2 regions of the Xanthocytophaga agilis genome follow, and region 1 is predicted to be linked to the other one. Evidence: riboswitches for the same ligand, from Rfam matches in the RefSeq annotation. Region 1 holds a riboswitch; the other holds the start of a gene.
The links. Region 1 has a riboswitch for thiamine pyrophosphate ahead of QNI22_RS07705 (TonB-dependent receptor). Riboswitches for the same ligand answer to the same signal wherever they lie in the genome.

Region 1 (7,864 bases):
AGGTGCCTAGCTCTTCCAGGGTATCTTTTTTCAAAGCAATAAGTTTAGGGATTGAACGGCTTGTACCTGTCAGATAAGCATCCATAATTAGGGGATTTTCATCCCGAAGTACTATTCGTAAGGAAATAGTGGGATTTATAGAAGCCATTTTTGCGATAGCAGGAATATTTTGCGCAGCATCCCCACACCATGCTTCTGTCACAACAACCCAGATCATAGGTGTTTTACAATTTTGTAACTTAGTTATAAGGTCATGTCTTAAAACAATTGTCTTATCCCACTTACGCATCCGTTGTCGGTTCAATTCTGTATATTTCACCAGTCCTTCTGACTGATTGGGACCAGTGGTTTTATGCTCCGATAACAATTTATCAATGAGATCTTTATATTGTTCATACGACATGGCATGATCAATATCCTGTTGAAAAATAACCTGTTGCATGTTTCTTGTTATAACTATATTGTCCCAATCAAACTTTTATTCTACTCACAAAAGTTCCATAATCCTGTAAAGCAACATCAGCAATGCTTCTTAAGAAAGAAGGACACTCAAATAGCATTATGTTACATAAATATGGGATAGTAATCCATGAAGGATGGAAAAAGGGGAACGTTTTTTGTCTGCCATAAATTCTTCCTCTATTTTTGTGAAATCGGGGTTACCAAATCCCCTCTATGCCATTAACCATTGAACTATGTCAGACGAAAATATAATAGCACGCATCCGGCAAGGTGATGAATCAAAATTGATGGCTATTTATCGAGCATACCGAAACGATTTCATTTTTTGGGCAATGCGTCATTTCTCTTGTAATGAAGAAATTGCCAAAGATGTTTTTCAGGTTGCGATAACTATCTTTTATGAGAACATTATGTCGGGTAAACTTTCCAAGCTGAGCAGCTCTGTTAAAACCTATCTTTTTGCTATTGGAAAAAACAAATTACATGAAAATCAGGTAGCCAGAGAACGGGACCTGAAAATTCAGCAGTTTGAACAAGATAAAATAAAAGATGGTTTTCAGTTAGAGAATATTGAAGGTGAGACTTCAGAAGAGAAAGAAGGGATGTACAAAATGCTGGAAAAAGCGTTAGTGGAATTGGGCGAGCCTTGTCGCACTGTACTGGAGATGTATTATTATCAGGATTTAAGTATTGAGGAACTGGCTACTAAAATGGATTACAAAAGCACAGATTCTGCCAAGACACAAAAGTACAAATGTTTAACCCGATTAAAGAAAATCTTTCAGGAGTCTGTTCCTGGCATTAAAAATATATAGGATCTTAGAATGATACAAGTATACTCTTTACCTACTATATAGATTGGAATACACCTCTTAAAGAAGTTGTTTAAAGTAAAATATTTTCTCAGCTATCCGATTAGTCCAAACACTTTGGAATAAAAATTGCAAACACTATACATTATGGAAAATACAGAATTAATCGAACGGTACTTTGAAGGCAAACTAAGTCCTCACGAGAGAAAGGAATTCGAAACTCGGGTAGCTCAGGAAACTTCCTTTTCAGAAGAGGTTGCTTTACAAAGAACGATACGCGAAGGTTTACGCGCTGTTGGACGTGGACGGATGCTATCTAAACTGGAAGAAGTTGAAAGTAACATGTCAGCCTATCATCCTCCTACTCAGGTTATTCGATTTGATGAACGTACACGTCAACGCTTTTACTGGGCAGCAGCAGCAGCTATCGTGTTACTGATACCTGTATATCTCCTGTTGAAAGCGAATGTCTCTCATGATGCACTTTTTGCACGCTATTTCACTCCATATGAAAATACGGCAACTCAATCTGCCAACCAGGATCCTTTAAATCATGCTCTACAGCTATATCGTGCCAAAAACTATGCACAGGCATTAGGCATACTGGAAACACTGGAAGATAAAGGAAACGCATCTGACTCAGCCTTGTTTTACAAAGCGAATGTACATATGCAACTGGAACAGCCCACTGAAGCCATTACAACACTAAAACAGATCTCCTCTACATCTACATTTTATGATGAGGCACAGTGGTATCTTGCATTAGCTTACTTCCAGAATAAAGAAACGAACAAAGCAAAGGAACTATTGACAAATATTGCTCAAACACCTGCACATCCTTATCATCAACAAGCACAGGAGTTGTCAAAAGAGTTGAAGTAATTCGCTATAAGTGGTTCCGGATCGACATATTCTCAGCTATCTCAATCCGGAACTTATTATAAGACTCCTATTTTTTTACTTACATCTCTGATTTGCTCCAGTGCTCCCATTAGAATCAAACGATCACCAGTATGTAACTGAACAGCCGGAGCAGGATTGAGTATATAATCTCCAGCTATTGTTTTTACTCCCAATACTGTAGCACCAGTAGTACGCCAGGCATCCAAATCAACCAAGCTGACATTTTTATCCACAATCAGTTCAGCAATCTGAAAGTTATCACTCATCTGTGTACTTAGTAAGTCGATAAATTCTTTTACGTCTGGCATTAGAGTGAGCATAGCCATATGCGCCCCTCCTATTGTATCAGGCATAATCACATTGTTAGCACCAGCAATCTTCAGTTTGCGAACACTGGTATAATCTGAAGCACGACTAATAATGGTAATCTTTCTATTGAGATCGCGTGCCGTTAATACTACAAATACATTATCTGCATCGTTAGGCATAGCACAAATCAATGAACGAGCACGATCTATTCCTGCTTCCAGCAATATTTCATCTTTGGTAGCATCTGCTATCATTCTGTGTGTTAAAGGAAAGTCTGCATTCTCAAATTTGTCCGCGTTCATCTCAACGACCACAAATGGAATTTTATTTCTGTATAAAACAGAGGCAGCCTCTCTTCCATTACGTCCAAATCCACAGACAATTACATGATCTCTAATCTCATTAAGGGCTTCTTTCATTTTAAAGGCTTTGTAAGACTGAATAAACTCCCCATCAAACACAAAACGACTCACTACTGTGATAAAATAGGTAAAAATGCTGATGTTAAACAATATCAGAAAGATAGTAAAGACCCTTCCTGTAGATGATAAAGGATGCACCTCTGTAAATCCAACTGTCGATACGGTAATAGATGTCATATAAAGAGCATCTAACCATGAATAATTTTCTATCACCACATATCCAACTACACCTGACAAGATAGATCCTGCAAAAAGTAGTAGAGGAATATAAATCTTAGAGATAACGTATAGATAAGACCGCATGTAAATTGAGTAACAGAGTACAAGACACAACTTACAAAATTTTGTTATTACTAATAACTCATAAACTAAGAGGCAACTTTACAAATGATGTATTTGTAAAGTTGCCTCTTAGTTTATGAGTTTTATATTTTCTTAGAACTTAAGATTTAAAGATAAGAGAAAATTAGTTCCTGCTTGTGGGTAATAATAATTTTCGGTAGTAAATGTACCTTCAGAGATATAGCTGAATGTATATCCGTTGGATTCATACAGGTAATTGAAAAGATTGTTTACCAATAAATTGAGTCCAATTTCCTTCACAAACTTTGGTTTAATCATATAGTTGACCCGAATATCGTTTACAAAAAAACTATTTAGTTTACGATTATTGCTGGAGGTATTATCCAGATATTGCTTTCCTACATATTTAGATAACCAGCTTACTTCCAGGCCAGCCAGAGGTTTATAGGATAAAGTTCCGGCAGCAATAATATTTGGAGAAAATGAAATATCTGTCTCTTTATACTTCTTCACCTCCTGTATCTGTGTATCGTAGTTATCAATATACTCCTGGTAGTTACGAATCTTGTTTTTACTGAACGTTGCATTAGCACCTAGCGTCCATTTTGACGAAAGTTTCACATTTCCTTCTACTTCAACTCCCATACGATAACTTCGTGCAATATTGGTTCGGGTATATGCACCTACATCGTTAATTTGCCCGGTAAGTACCAGTTGATTTTTATAATTCATCAGATAATAATTGGCAGATAGAAGATAGCTCTTATTTTGTTTTCGAAATCCTACCTCCAGATTCTGTAAGCTTTCAGGCTTAGGGCGACTATCTGGAGTAGACTGAACAAAATCATCCCGGGTAGGTTCCCGATGGCCGACACTATAGGAAGCATAAGCACTGTTTTCATCAGAAAACAGATAGGTAATACCTACTTTGGGATTAAAGAAGTTATAGGTAGCAGATTGCTCTATATTACGCAGATTATGGTCAAAGCCAAGAAATGAGTAAGCAATATATCGATATTGTAAATCCAAAAAGGCATTAAACTTGTCTGAAAAATCATAATTCCCCTTTGCATAGAAATTGATATCTCCTTTACTGGCATCATCATTATAATATCGTTGTCTGATTTCACTGGTACTGGCAAATCTTGCCCATATTATCTCCCCATAATGTTCACCAGTATAATTATTTGCTCCGCCACCCAATATTGCAGAGAATCGTTTTAATGTATTATAACTGACAGACCAAACCAGACCATAAAAATCATTATTTAACCAACGCCTCCGAATTAAATCCGTTGCCGTAATCACAGAATCTCCAATACTAATAGAAGGAAGATTATAGGAACTCAAGCTCTCTCCTGGTTTATATTCTTCATAGTAGCCTTCTCCATGTGTATAATGTAGTGCTAGGTTAGCATTCCAATTACGATTAAACTCATGTGTCAGGAAGAGCTGATAATGATCTTGCTGGTAATTATCAGTCTGATTATCATACGTATAGGCATTATATGTACGATCCGTCTTCAGAAGATATTCAGGTACACCATTCCATGCCTGATAGGTCACTTCTTTACCAGAAAAGACATTGAACTTAATCATAGTGCCACCAGCATAATATCCACCCGATAAAAAGAAGGATTTCAGATTGCTGGACGCTCTGTCTACATACCCATCTGAACTGATTTTTGATAGCCGTCCGTCAAAAGTCCATTTCCCATTTATCAGGCCTGTACCTACCCGGGCAGTATGTTTCCAGGTGTTAAAAGATCCATAGGCATTGTTGATTTCGGCATAATGTTTTTCATTCAGCTGATTTGTCTGCACATTCACACTTGCGCCAAAAGAAGCAGCACCATTTGTTGATGTACCAACACCCCGTTGAATCTGAATATTGTCAACAGACGAAGCAAAATCGGGCATATTTACCCAATACACTCCATGTGATTCCGCATCATTAAGAGGAATACCATTGACAGTGACATTAATACGCGTAGGATCACTTCCCCGAATGCGAATACCTGTATATCCTACTCCTGCACCTGCATCAGAACTAACGACAACAGAAGGAGTTTGATTTAATAGAAATGGAAGGTCTTGTCCAAGATTCTGTTTGGCGAGTGTCGCTTTGTCCACAGAAGTAAAAGTAGTGCCTGATTTCTGCGAAGCTCTTGTTGCAGCAACTACGATTTCGTCTGCTATGTATTCCATCTTTTTCAAATCGATATCCAGTATCTGATCTGAAGTTAAGTCGATTTCCCTACTTAATTTTTCATATCCGATAAAGCTGATTATCACTACATACTTTCCAGAAGGGAGATTACGCAAATAATATCTGCCATCAGTCATTGAGAGAGAGCCTTTAAAAGTATTTTGCAGACTTACCGTAGCGCCTGGCAATGGCTGTCCTGCAGAGGTTACTTTACCCGAAATAGTGTATTGTGCCCATGACAAAGATGCTAGCATCATTGCCATAAAAAGAAGAGTAAATTTCTTCATGAATGCAATTGAAGTTTTGCAGGATAAAACATAAGGTATGCCAGGGGCTGACAAGCCTTCTTTTGTCTTTTCCTTCGTCGGTACTAACCGAATCAGGTTCAAGGGTATGATCTCAGCCCGTAATAATAAGGCACCCCTAAGACCAATTATTCTTACATTATAATTGTATTCTCTTAGTATGATAGGTTCTCTAAAAAATAAAGAGAACACTGCAAAGGTATAAAATTTATGTATGTGTTTGACTAATCTTCTAAAAAACTTACCTGCAGTTCTTTTGATGTTAGCATAAAATTAATTTCTGATCACCTATAATACATATACAACAAACTGGTAATCAAAAGCATCTAAAAGACATAAATTTCAAAAAATGGGATAAAATTACTCTACAAACCTTATTCTTTATTTATTAAACGAGCTTCATTGTGCCAATGCACGAACATTTATACTTAAAAACATAAAAATGATTTTTAAATACATAAATGAAAAATAGGAATAATTGTAACTCCAAAATTCGCACTATTTTTCATTACTTATTTATAAATACAGCAACTGCTAATTTTAATATCCAGTTGTCTTTTTTTATTCTATTATTGCATCCATCTATATATACTTTCTTTAAAAAGAATCTATTACATTGTTCATTATCTGCCCTCTATGATTATTAAATAGTCAATAAAGACATTATTTTTGTTTGATCATTTATAAATTAGTTATACTACATATAAAAATTCCTTCTTAAAGATCATGGAAAAGATATCTTATTACAAGGCCCCCCACGTAGAAGTGGTGTACAATCCAACACATCAAACTGTTGAGTATAAATGGATTGGTTTCGTTAACGATGCAAAAGCCAAAGAAGGTATGCAAAAAATAACAGAAGCGATCATTAAATACAAAGCGCCTTTTATGATAGCTGATCTGATCGAGTTTAAAGGTGGCTTGCCTGAAACAGCTCAGTATGTCAACGACATTTGGAGTGAAGATCTTAAGAAAGCAGGTTTACAGAAAATCGCATTAAATTTGCCTGAAAGCATTTTCGGAGAAATCACGAATAAGAAAGCCTTGGGAGAAAAGTTTGTTTCTCTGCATACTGTAGAAAAATTCGCAGCATCTTTTGAGCAAGCTTATCAATGGTTTAAAAGCAAATAAAAGAAAGAATCCCACTGCACACAAACAGTGGGATTCTTTTTAACTTAATTATTGAAATATTTGATAATCAACTGGCATTTCTCACAATCCTGAATGTCGGCAAATACAGGTGTATCCTCAAATAAAAAATCTTTGTATTCAACAATATCAAGTGGTTGGTAACCAAAGCGATTTACATACACATGCTGAGAGATTGGTCCTGTTGCTTCTCCAATTGCACCTTTAAAGTTTTTTGACTGTGCAAGTTTTTCCGCTTCCAGAGTAAGTTCATCAATAATCCCTTTTCCAGCAAATTCTTTTCGTACCCCTCCCATAAATAAATGGTATAATTCTCCCTGCTCTACAACATTCTGGCTTTTAAATTTATTGGTCAGCTCTTCCAGTAATCCAAAGATTGGGAAGAACTTTTCTGAGATTGTCTCAATCCCTTCAGGAAGTTCAGTGATAAAATCTTCACAAACCAAACATCCAATAACTTCTCCAGATACACTGTCCTTTGCAACAACAGACAATCCATCTGTTACAGCTTTATTTACAAACAACTTTGCAAAATGATCAAATTCCTTTTTGGAAATACCAAGTAACTTAGTCATAGGTTCTCCATAAGTAAAAGTAGAAGCAATGCAGTCTACAGCACCTTCCACATCATCTTTAGTAAGTACACTGAAAGTAATTGTTCCTTGTGCAGGTGCAGATGAATAAACAGCGTTTAGCATAAATTAGATAAAGGGTTTTGAGATTATAGGATGAATTATAACTAGGTTTAACTATTTTGCTTTTGCATATATTTATACTCGATATTTACCATAGCAGCAGTAGTATCTTCTGCCACTACTTGTTTTACCATTAGTGTGTTATACACTTCCTTCGCTATCATCTGAATACGGGTAACTGTTTCGAGTATATCATCTTCAGATGTACGAGGATTAATGGTACACATACGCATCACCAGCTTTCCGTTAAGTCTTGTAGTTGGGGTTAATGCAAACTTATCATCTGCAACAGCCA
Region 2 (7,864 bases), on a different contig from region 1:
TGGATAGTACAATAAGATCCATAGCTGGTATCATTTTAAACCTGTTGTGGTTGATTTACAGGAACCACAACAGGCCATAGTGAATAACTTACAAGTACAGTTCGCTTCCCTGTTGTTTAAATTCCTCCGATTTCTCTACCATATTCTTTTCTGCAAAGTCACGGATTTCCTGAGTAATATGCATAGAGCAGAATTTAGGTCCGCACATAGAGCAGAAGTGGGCGACCTTGGCCCCGTCAGCAGGAAGCGTTTCATCATGAAATTCGCGTGCAGTATCTGGGTCCAGTGAAAGGTTAAACTGATCTTCCCAGCGAAACTCAAAGCGGGCTTTGCTCAGGGCGTTGTCCCGGTATTGTGCTCCCGGATGTCCTTTTGCCAGGTCGGCTGCATGAGCGGCAATTTTATAGGCAATTACTCCATCTTTTACATCTTTCTTATTTGGTAGACCCAGGTGTTCTTTGGGCGTAACATAACAAAGCATAGCTGTACCAAACCAACCAATCATGGCTGCACCAATAGCAGATGTAATATGATCATAACCAGGAGCAATGTCTGTTGTTAATGGCCCTAATGTATAGAAAGGTGCCTCATGGCATTCTTTCAGTTGTTTGTCCATATTCTCTTTGATCAGATGCATAGGCACATGACCAGGGCCTTCGATAATAACCTGTACGTCGTGTTTCCAAGCTATTTTGGTGAGTTCTCCTAAGGTCTCCAGTTCAGCAAACTGAGCTGCATCATTGGCATCGGCAATCGAACCCGGACGCAAACCATCACCTAGAGAGAAAGAAACATCATACTGTTTCATGATTTCACAAAGTTCCTCAAAGTGAGTATACAGGAAGTTCTCCTTATGATGCGCCAGACACCATTTGGCCATAATAGAACCGCCTCTGGAAACAATACCTGTGACTCGCTTGGCTGTAAGTGGAATATAACGTAACAACACCCCTGCGTGAATGGTAAAATAATCCACTCCCTGCTCAGCCTGTTCAATGATCGTATCCCGAAATATTTCCCATGTCAGTGCTTCCGGACGTCCACCTACTTTTTCCAGCGCCTGATAGATAGGAACTGTTCCGATGGGTACAGGGGAATTGCGTATAATCCACTCACGGGTTTCATGTATATTTTTGCCTGTAGACAAATCCATGATGGTATCTGCTCCCCAGCGACAGGCCCATACAGCTTTTTCTACTTCTTCTTCAATGCTGGATGAGACTGCACTGTTGCCCAGATTGGCATTGATCTTTACTAGAAAGTTGCGTCCAATAATCATGGATTCACTTTCTGGATGGTTGATATTGGATGGGATTACAGCTCTTCCTGCTGCTACTTCCTGTCGTACAAACTCTGGTGTAATGAGTCCTTTGGGTGTGTTGGCTCCAAAAGAATGGCCTGCGTGTTGTTGAGCTAGGGTTTCGTATTGTCCATTTAATAGGTCTTTCAAGTAATCGATGCGCTGATTTTCCCGAATGGCTATGTATTCCATTTCAGGTGTAATAATCCCTTTTTTGGCATAATGAAGCTGAGTGACATTGTTTCCTGCTTTGGCTCGTAATGGTTTCTGAATGTGTTCAAACCGAAGATGATCCAGCGAGGTGTCATACAGTCGTTTTTTGCCATAGTCAGATGTAATCTCAGGAAGTTGTTCTACATCTCCCCGTTTCGTAATCCAGCTTTGGCGTAAGCGAGGCAATCCTTTGCGCACATCAATAGCAATGGCCGGATCTGTATAGGGTCCACTGGTGTCATATACTGTAACCGGAGCATTCGTTTCTTTGTTGCCGGATGACAGTTTGGTATCTGTTAGAGAGATTTCACGCATGGCTACTTCAATGTCATGCAGATTACCTTTGACATAGATCTTTTGTGAGCCAGGAAAGGGATCACAGGAAATGGTGTGTGTGGATGGTTGTTCGGTTGTCATAGAATTATCCTCCTTGAGTGGCTTTGATGAGTAATACGTTGTCGTTGGGATGTAGCGTATGGGTGCCCCAGTTGGGTCTGGGTATGACAGCCTGGTTGATTGCAACTGCAACGCCTTTCTGTTTGTCAGGCAAAACAATATCCATCAATTGCTGCACAGTGCAATTATCCGGAAAGGTCTTTGATTCTTGGTTAAGTATGATGTCCATTCCTGAAAATAGGTTATGACTTCAGGAGTGGCTACACAGGAGGAGAATGCTATGGATATAGCACTACTATAGTGTGTTGCGGTACTTTTCCCTTCGCCGGTACTAACCGGATCAGGTTCCAAGGGTATCATCTCAGCCAGTTAAGGCACCCCTAAAGCTTAGGACAAAGGTATAAAAACTTGTTTGAACTTTCCTAGAAAAAAGTTTAGCTCTTTAGTTTTGTAGCAAGTACATGAAAAATGTACAATAAATATGGAATTCCAATGTGTGTCGCATCCTATTGGAAAAAAACAAATGAGACCTGGAAGCAGACACTACCCAAACTTAGTCCCTGATGTCAGTCTGCTGGCTGTGATAGGATTTATGATTGCTACTTTTTATATGATTAGTTCTTCTTTTCGAGGTCTCGGAGATTTTAATGAAATGCATGTCAGATTACCGGATACAGTAAGTTGGAATACATGTTCGGTAATTGATGGAAAGATCACAGAAATATATCTGGACAAAACACAATGGCTGTGTGTATTGGTAGATAATAAAAAACGGAATTCTCATTTGATTCCTATGCCTTTATTTAATGCATTTCAGCAAACCATTCATTCTATTCTTTCTTCTTCAGATGATAAAGATATAGAACGGTTTGTAATTCTTGCAGACAAGAATACCAAAATGCATGTTATTCAGCGTTTATTTGATTGTTTTCAGGCAGAGGGAATTAACAAGTTTATACTGAGAGTTGATGCGAACTCTCCTAAGCTCAATGAGTATTTAAAGTTTTTGAAGGCTCACTAGTTTGACAAAAAATAGTCAGCAGTATTCTATTTTAGTAAAAAGCGTTTCATGAATCATTATGGAATATAGTCATATTTTTCTGACTAATTGACTGATGGATGAATAGTAACCAACTTTGCTGTCGAGTTACAAATTAATCCTACACAAAGAGTTATACATCATGTCGGAATCATTCTGGAAAACAGGCGGTTTTGAGTAAGGATGTCAATGATAAACAGAAAAAGATAATGAACCAGGAAATCAAAAATCCACTTTTATGTGATCCCGCAAGTGGTGTATGTGAAATACCAGCAGGAGATGAGAAGACCGAATCTGTAAAAGCGGTAGCGGGCCAAAAGCCTGTAAAGATACTCTATTATACTGATCCGATCTGTTCAACCTGCTGGGGTATTGAACCTCAATTACGGAAGCTGAAACTGGAGTACGGAAAGTACATTGATATCGAGTATCGTATGGGAGGACTACTGCCCGACTGGAGTTATAATAGTGGAGGAATAAGTAAACCCAGTGATGTGTCATATCATTGGGACGAAGTGAGTTTGCACTATGATATGCCTATTGATGGCGATGTATGGCTGGAAGATCCATTGGATTCTTCGTATCCTCCTTCTATTGCAGTAAAGGCTGCAGAGTTACAGGATAAAGAAAAGGCTGTAGCCTTCCTGCGTAAGCTGCGTGAATTTGTCTTTTTGGAGAAAAAGAACATTACCCGATGGGAGCATATACAAAAAGCTGCAGCAGCCGTAGGACTAGATACTTTTCAGTTAAAAGAAGATGTTAAGGAGAAAGGGAAACAACTTTTTGAAGAAGATTTATCTTATGGTCGGTCACTGGGTGTAAGAGGTTTTCCAACTATGTTCTTTTCAGATGCAGACAATAATCAATGTATGGTGTATGGGTTTAAACCCTATGAGATCTTTGAAGGTGCTGTCCAGAAAGTATTTCCTACTGCCAAAAAACAACAGATTGTTATTGACTCGCCTTTTTCTCTTTTTACACATTATCCAACATTGACCCCTAAAGAATACGCCGTTTTGGCAGAGGTCTCTGTAGAAGAGTCGACTCTTCAGCTGGAAAAGTTAGTTCAGGAAGGAAAGCTGGAGAAGCATGCTATCAAAACCGGGTCTCTCTACAAAGTAAAATAAGTTTCTGAGAATACCTATCAAAACGCCTGTCTCTTCTTACTGGACAGGCGTTTGTTATATAAACCAGATCTTCTGGCATGTATGTTGGGGTTACTTGAATCTCGGAGTGCGTACAACCCTGCTTTTTCGCAGCGAAAGAGTTTTGTTTTTTGGATATTTGACTGTAAAAGCAATTTTGTATTTGACAATTTCCCCTGGTGATATCTGGCGTTTCCATTGTAATCGTCCGGATGGTGTATCCAGTTCTGCTCCGGAAATTTCGTCTGTTTCTACACTAATATCACTTTCCTGAGATATAGGTACCTGATCTTGAATTTTGATTTGAACAGGGGTTGGTCGGTTGTTTCGAATTGAAATTTCGTAAACCAGTGCTTCGCTTTTCTTTCCTCCAATGGATTTGTTTGCTGCAAAATCTTCGACTTTGGTCCGTTTCACGATTACCTGATTATCACGCCCGAGAGATAAGTCCAGTGTATCTCCCAATAGCTGTGTATTAATGTTGGATTCACCTATGTATGTATTTCCAAAATACACATTGGCTTTGCCATCGATAAGATTTAGTTGTTTCCAGCCTGTAACTTTTGCTAGCAGAAAAGCACTCATATCCACTTTAGGAATGGTAAGATACTCGTATAGCGCATTCAGATTGTGATCGGAAATATGAATCTGATACGAATCTTTGTTGGTTGGAATTGTATGGATCTTGTCTATTTTAAATGTCGCAGCTAATTCAGAAACTGTTATTCCTTCATCTCCTGACGATCCCTCTTCCTTGGCAGACCAGTTTTGCTGATTAAAAAGTTGATTTTGTACCAATCCTTCATTGGCTCCAGAGTTATAATTTAAAATCCAGGTGCTAAGATAAGGGCGTGATGCTTCCAACGAAGGATCAGCCGTTGACAACGTAAGTTTAACATCTTTCCAGTCTATCCCTGTACCATTATAAATACGTGCATTATATTTAAGTGATACAGGCTTACTGATATCAGTTGCAATCAAATCATAGGTAGCTTCCCAACTGGCATTATGAACAATGTACCGGATTTCAAATTCTACACGTTGCTCGGTAGCTGAGGATACAACAAGATTAATTTCTTTTCGTCTGGTATCTATTTGTGTCTTTAAATGTTCGGATTGCTTGGAAACAGAATCCAGGCTAACAGACAGACTTTTTAATTGTATATTGAGTGTAGTAAGTGAATTATTGATTTTGAGGGTTCGGTCACGATAAAAATCAGCAGCTTTCATTAACTCAGTTATGGTAGTTCCACTCTCTTTTCCACCTAGTTTCTGATTTTCGCTTAGGAGTTTCTTTTCTGTATTGTATGCATCTATCTGATTGGTCACCAGTTCAATCTGTTGTTGAAGTATTTTTATACTATCTGTTTGCCTTTTGATTCTTAAATCCACTTCTTCAGGAGTTATTGTTCTTGTTCCTGTAGATATGGATAATATTTCTACCTCTCCTTTGGGAGTTATCTGTATACTCCTTTCTTCCAGGAATGGAGACAGACCTTTAAAGTTTATGGTATTTTTCCCTTTGATAAGGCGTATTGCCTGGCTATTTTTGATTTCAGCCCCATCCAGATAGACAGTTACCTCCTCTATTCTGGATTCTGTTTGAATACTTTGAGGCTGTTGAGCTTGGGTAAGGTAGTAAGTAGATAACAGAAAAAGGAGAAAGACTATTTTTTTCATAGACGGATTCGGCTAAAAAGTGTATAAAGTTTATAACTTCCCAAAAATACGGTCTTTTTGGTCAATGAATAATGTATTATAGACGTAAAACATACGTTATTTTTTATCAACATATGATGAAACTTATATTTGCATTCTTTTGAGAAATAAGGTCTTGATTACAATCTAACCACCAACAATTCTATGTCGAATCTACAACCTACTATTCATCCTTCAGCCCGTATCATGCAGGGAGTTATCATTGAAGGAGATGTAACTATTGGCGAAAATACCTATATCGGATCCGGATCTATTATTACAGCCAATGGTGGCTCTATTCATATTGGTAACAACACCGTGATTATGGAAAATGCCATTATTCGTAGCAATAAGAAGTTTCCCTGTTTGATAGGTGATAATGTATTGGTAGGACCTAAAGCCTGCATTACGGGAGCTATCATTCATAAAGCCTGTTTTATTGCTACCAATGCTACTATCTTTCATGGAGCCGAGTTATCCAATGGAACCGTGCTGGCTGTAAATGGAATCATCCATGTAGGGACATTCTGTCCAGAGAATACATTTATACCTATTAATCACATTGGCTTTGGAAATCCTGTCAAAGTGTACGGGCCAGGAGAGATACAGGAATTTCATGCAGAGCTACGAAAAGTAGGATTTGTCAAGTATGTATATGACATTGACACCACAGGGCTATCCAATACTGATTTGTATACCAAACTGACCGAAACCTTTCTGGCTAATCTCTGAAACAGCTAAACATGATCATCTCAAATTTTGAATGAGAGTTTGTTAAAAGAGAAAGCTGCCTTTAAATGTGTGTGGAAGTACAGATGCAAGGAATCTTCTTTTTATGAAGTTGGTGTCTTCGTATATTCTATGTATAAAGAGAAAACACTCATCTTTAGTATCTCAATCCCTCCCTATCCTCCTGAAAGGATCTCTTGACAAATAGAGTTGCGTTTGTGCTATTATAGAAAGAATATACTCCAATCGGAAAGGCCACCGGTCTTGTCACAAGATCCTTACAGGAGGACAACGGAGGAAGGATAGGAAGAGAAAGAGAAATATTTCCATGAGGACAAGCAAAAAATGAAGAGGACGGCGGAAGGGTGAAGAAAGGGATAATAAACAAACTCAGGAAGAGAAACTTTAGAAAAAATAGAACAACAATGTCGGAAAGCAAGCAAAAGAAAACCAGAGTCTATACTTTAAAAAAAGTGTGGACTCTGGCTTCATGATGAGACTGTATAATTAAGACAATTATAACATCACAGGCTGACCTGTCCGTACCGATTCATCACAGGCAAACGCGATACGAAGACTATTCACTGCATCTTCTACATGATCTGTAAGATCAACATTTTCTGTAATAGCTTTCAGAAAGAAACGTTGCTCCCGATTACACAACTCCTGATGATCTGGTTCATCAGTCAGGTTAATCCACTCATCAGGTTTAGTGAATTCATTATTGCCATTAATAGCCGCATGGTGTAGTCGTAGTGATTCGGTTTTTGTGTGAGAATCCACATTGTCTGATTTACCTGCTCCACCTGCATCTTTGGCTACAATAGAGACACAACCTTTAGGACCGATTACATCTTTGACGAAGAAGGCTGTTTCACTCATCATCGGTCCCCAGCCGGCTTCATACCAACCTACTGAACCATCCTCAAAGCGAATCTGTAACTGTCCATAATTATAGTTTCCAGCAGGAATGTCTTCTGTCAATCGTGCTCCAATGGCATTGACCTGAACTGGTTTAGAGCGTGTCATCTGACACATGACATCAATATAGTGTACACCACAGTCAACAATCGGACTCAGGCTTTTCATCAGGTTACGGTGTACATCCCACATATACCCATGACTTTGCTGATTCAGATTCATTCGCATTACCAGCGGTTTACCTATCTGTTGGGCAATCTCTACAAACTTCTCCCAGGAAGGATGATGGCGTAGTATATAACCTACTACTACTTTCTTCCCTGTTTTCTTTGCCACCTCTGCTACTCGCTGCGCACCCTCAACCGTATCAGCCAGAGGCTTCTCAATAAATACATGACAACCAGCTTCCAGCGCCATGATGGC

Region 2: another riboswitch for thiamine pyrophosphate. It lies ahead of thiS (sulfur carrier protein ThiS); the one in region 1 lies ahead of QNI22_RS07705 (TonB-dependent receptor).

Annotation. Positions count from the first base shown of each region.
Region 1 covers NZ_JASJOU010000002.1:212,006-219,869, forward strand. The annotation lists gene QNI22_RS07685 (thioredoxin family protein) at 1-442, opposite strand, end outside; gene QNI22_RS07690 (RNA polymerase sigma factor) at 696-1,277, shown strand; gene QNI22_RS07695 (tetratricopeptide repeat protein) at 1,422-2,156, shown strand; gene QNI22_RS07700 (potassium channel family protein) at 2,213-3,211, opposite strand; gene QNI22_RS07705 (TonB-dependent receptor) at 3,344-5,707, opposite strand; TPP riboswitch at 5,760-5,855, opposite strand; gene QNI22_RS07710 (hypothetical protein) at 6,452-6,856, shown strand; gene QNI22_RS07715 (hypothetical protein) at 6,901-7,572, opposite strand; gene QNI22_RS07720 (pyridoxal phosphate-dependent decarboxylase family protein) at 7,620-7,864, opposite strand, start outside.
Region 2 covers NZ_JASJOU010000003.1:30,617-38,480, reverse strand. The annotation lists gene QNI22_RS10605 (thiamine phosphate synthase) at 1-22, opposite strand, end outside; gene thiC (phosphomethylpyrimidine synthase ThiC) at 89-1,930, opposite strand; gene thiS (sulfur carrier protein ThiS) at 1,935-2,138, opposite strand; TPP riboswitch at 2,210-2,301, opposite strand; gene QNI22_RS10590 (hypothetical protein) at 2,391-2,930, shown strand; gene QNI22_RS10585 (ClpXP adapter SpxH family protein) at 3,122-4,075, shown strand; gene QNI22_RS10580 (DUF4139 domain-containing protein) at 4,166-5,773, opposite strand; gene QNI22_RS10575 (gamma carbonic anhydrase family protein) at 5,957-6,523, shown strand; gene QNI22_RS10570 (Gfo/Idh/MocA family protein) at 7,037-7,864, opposite strand, start outside.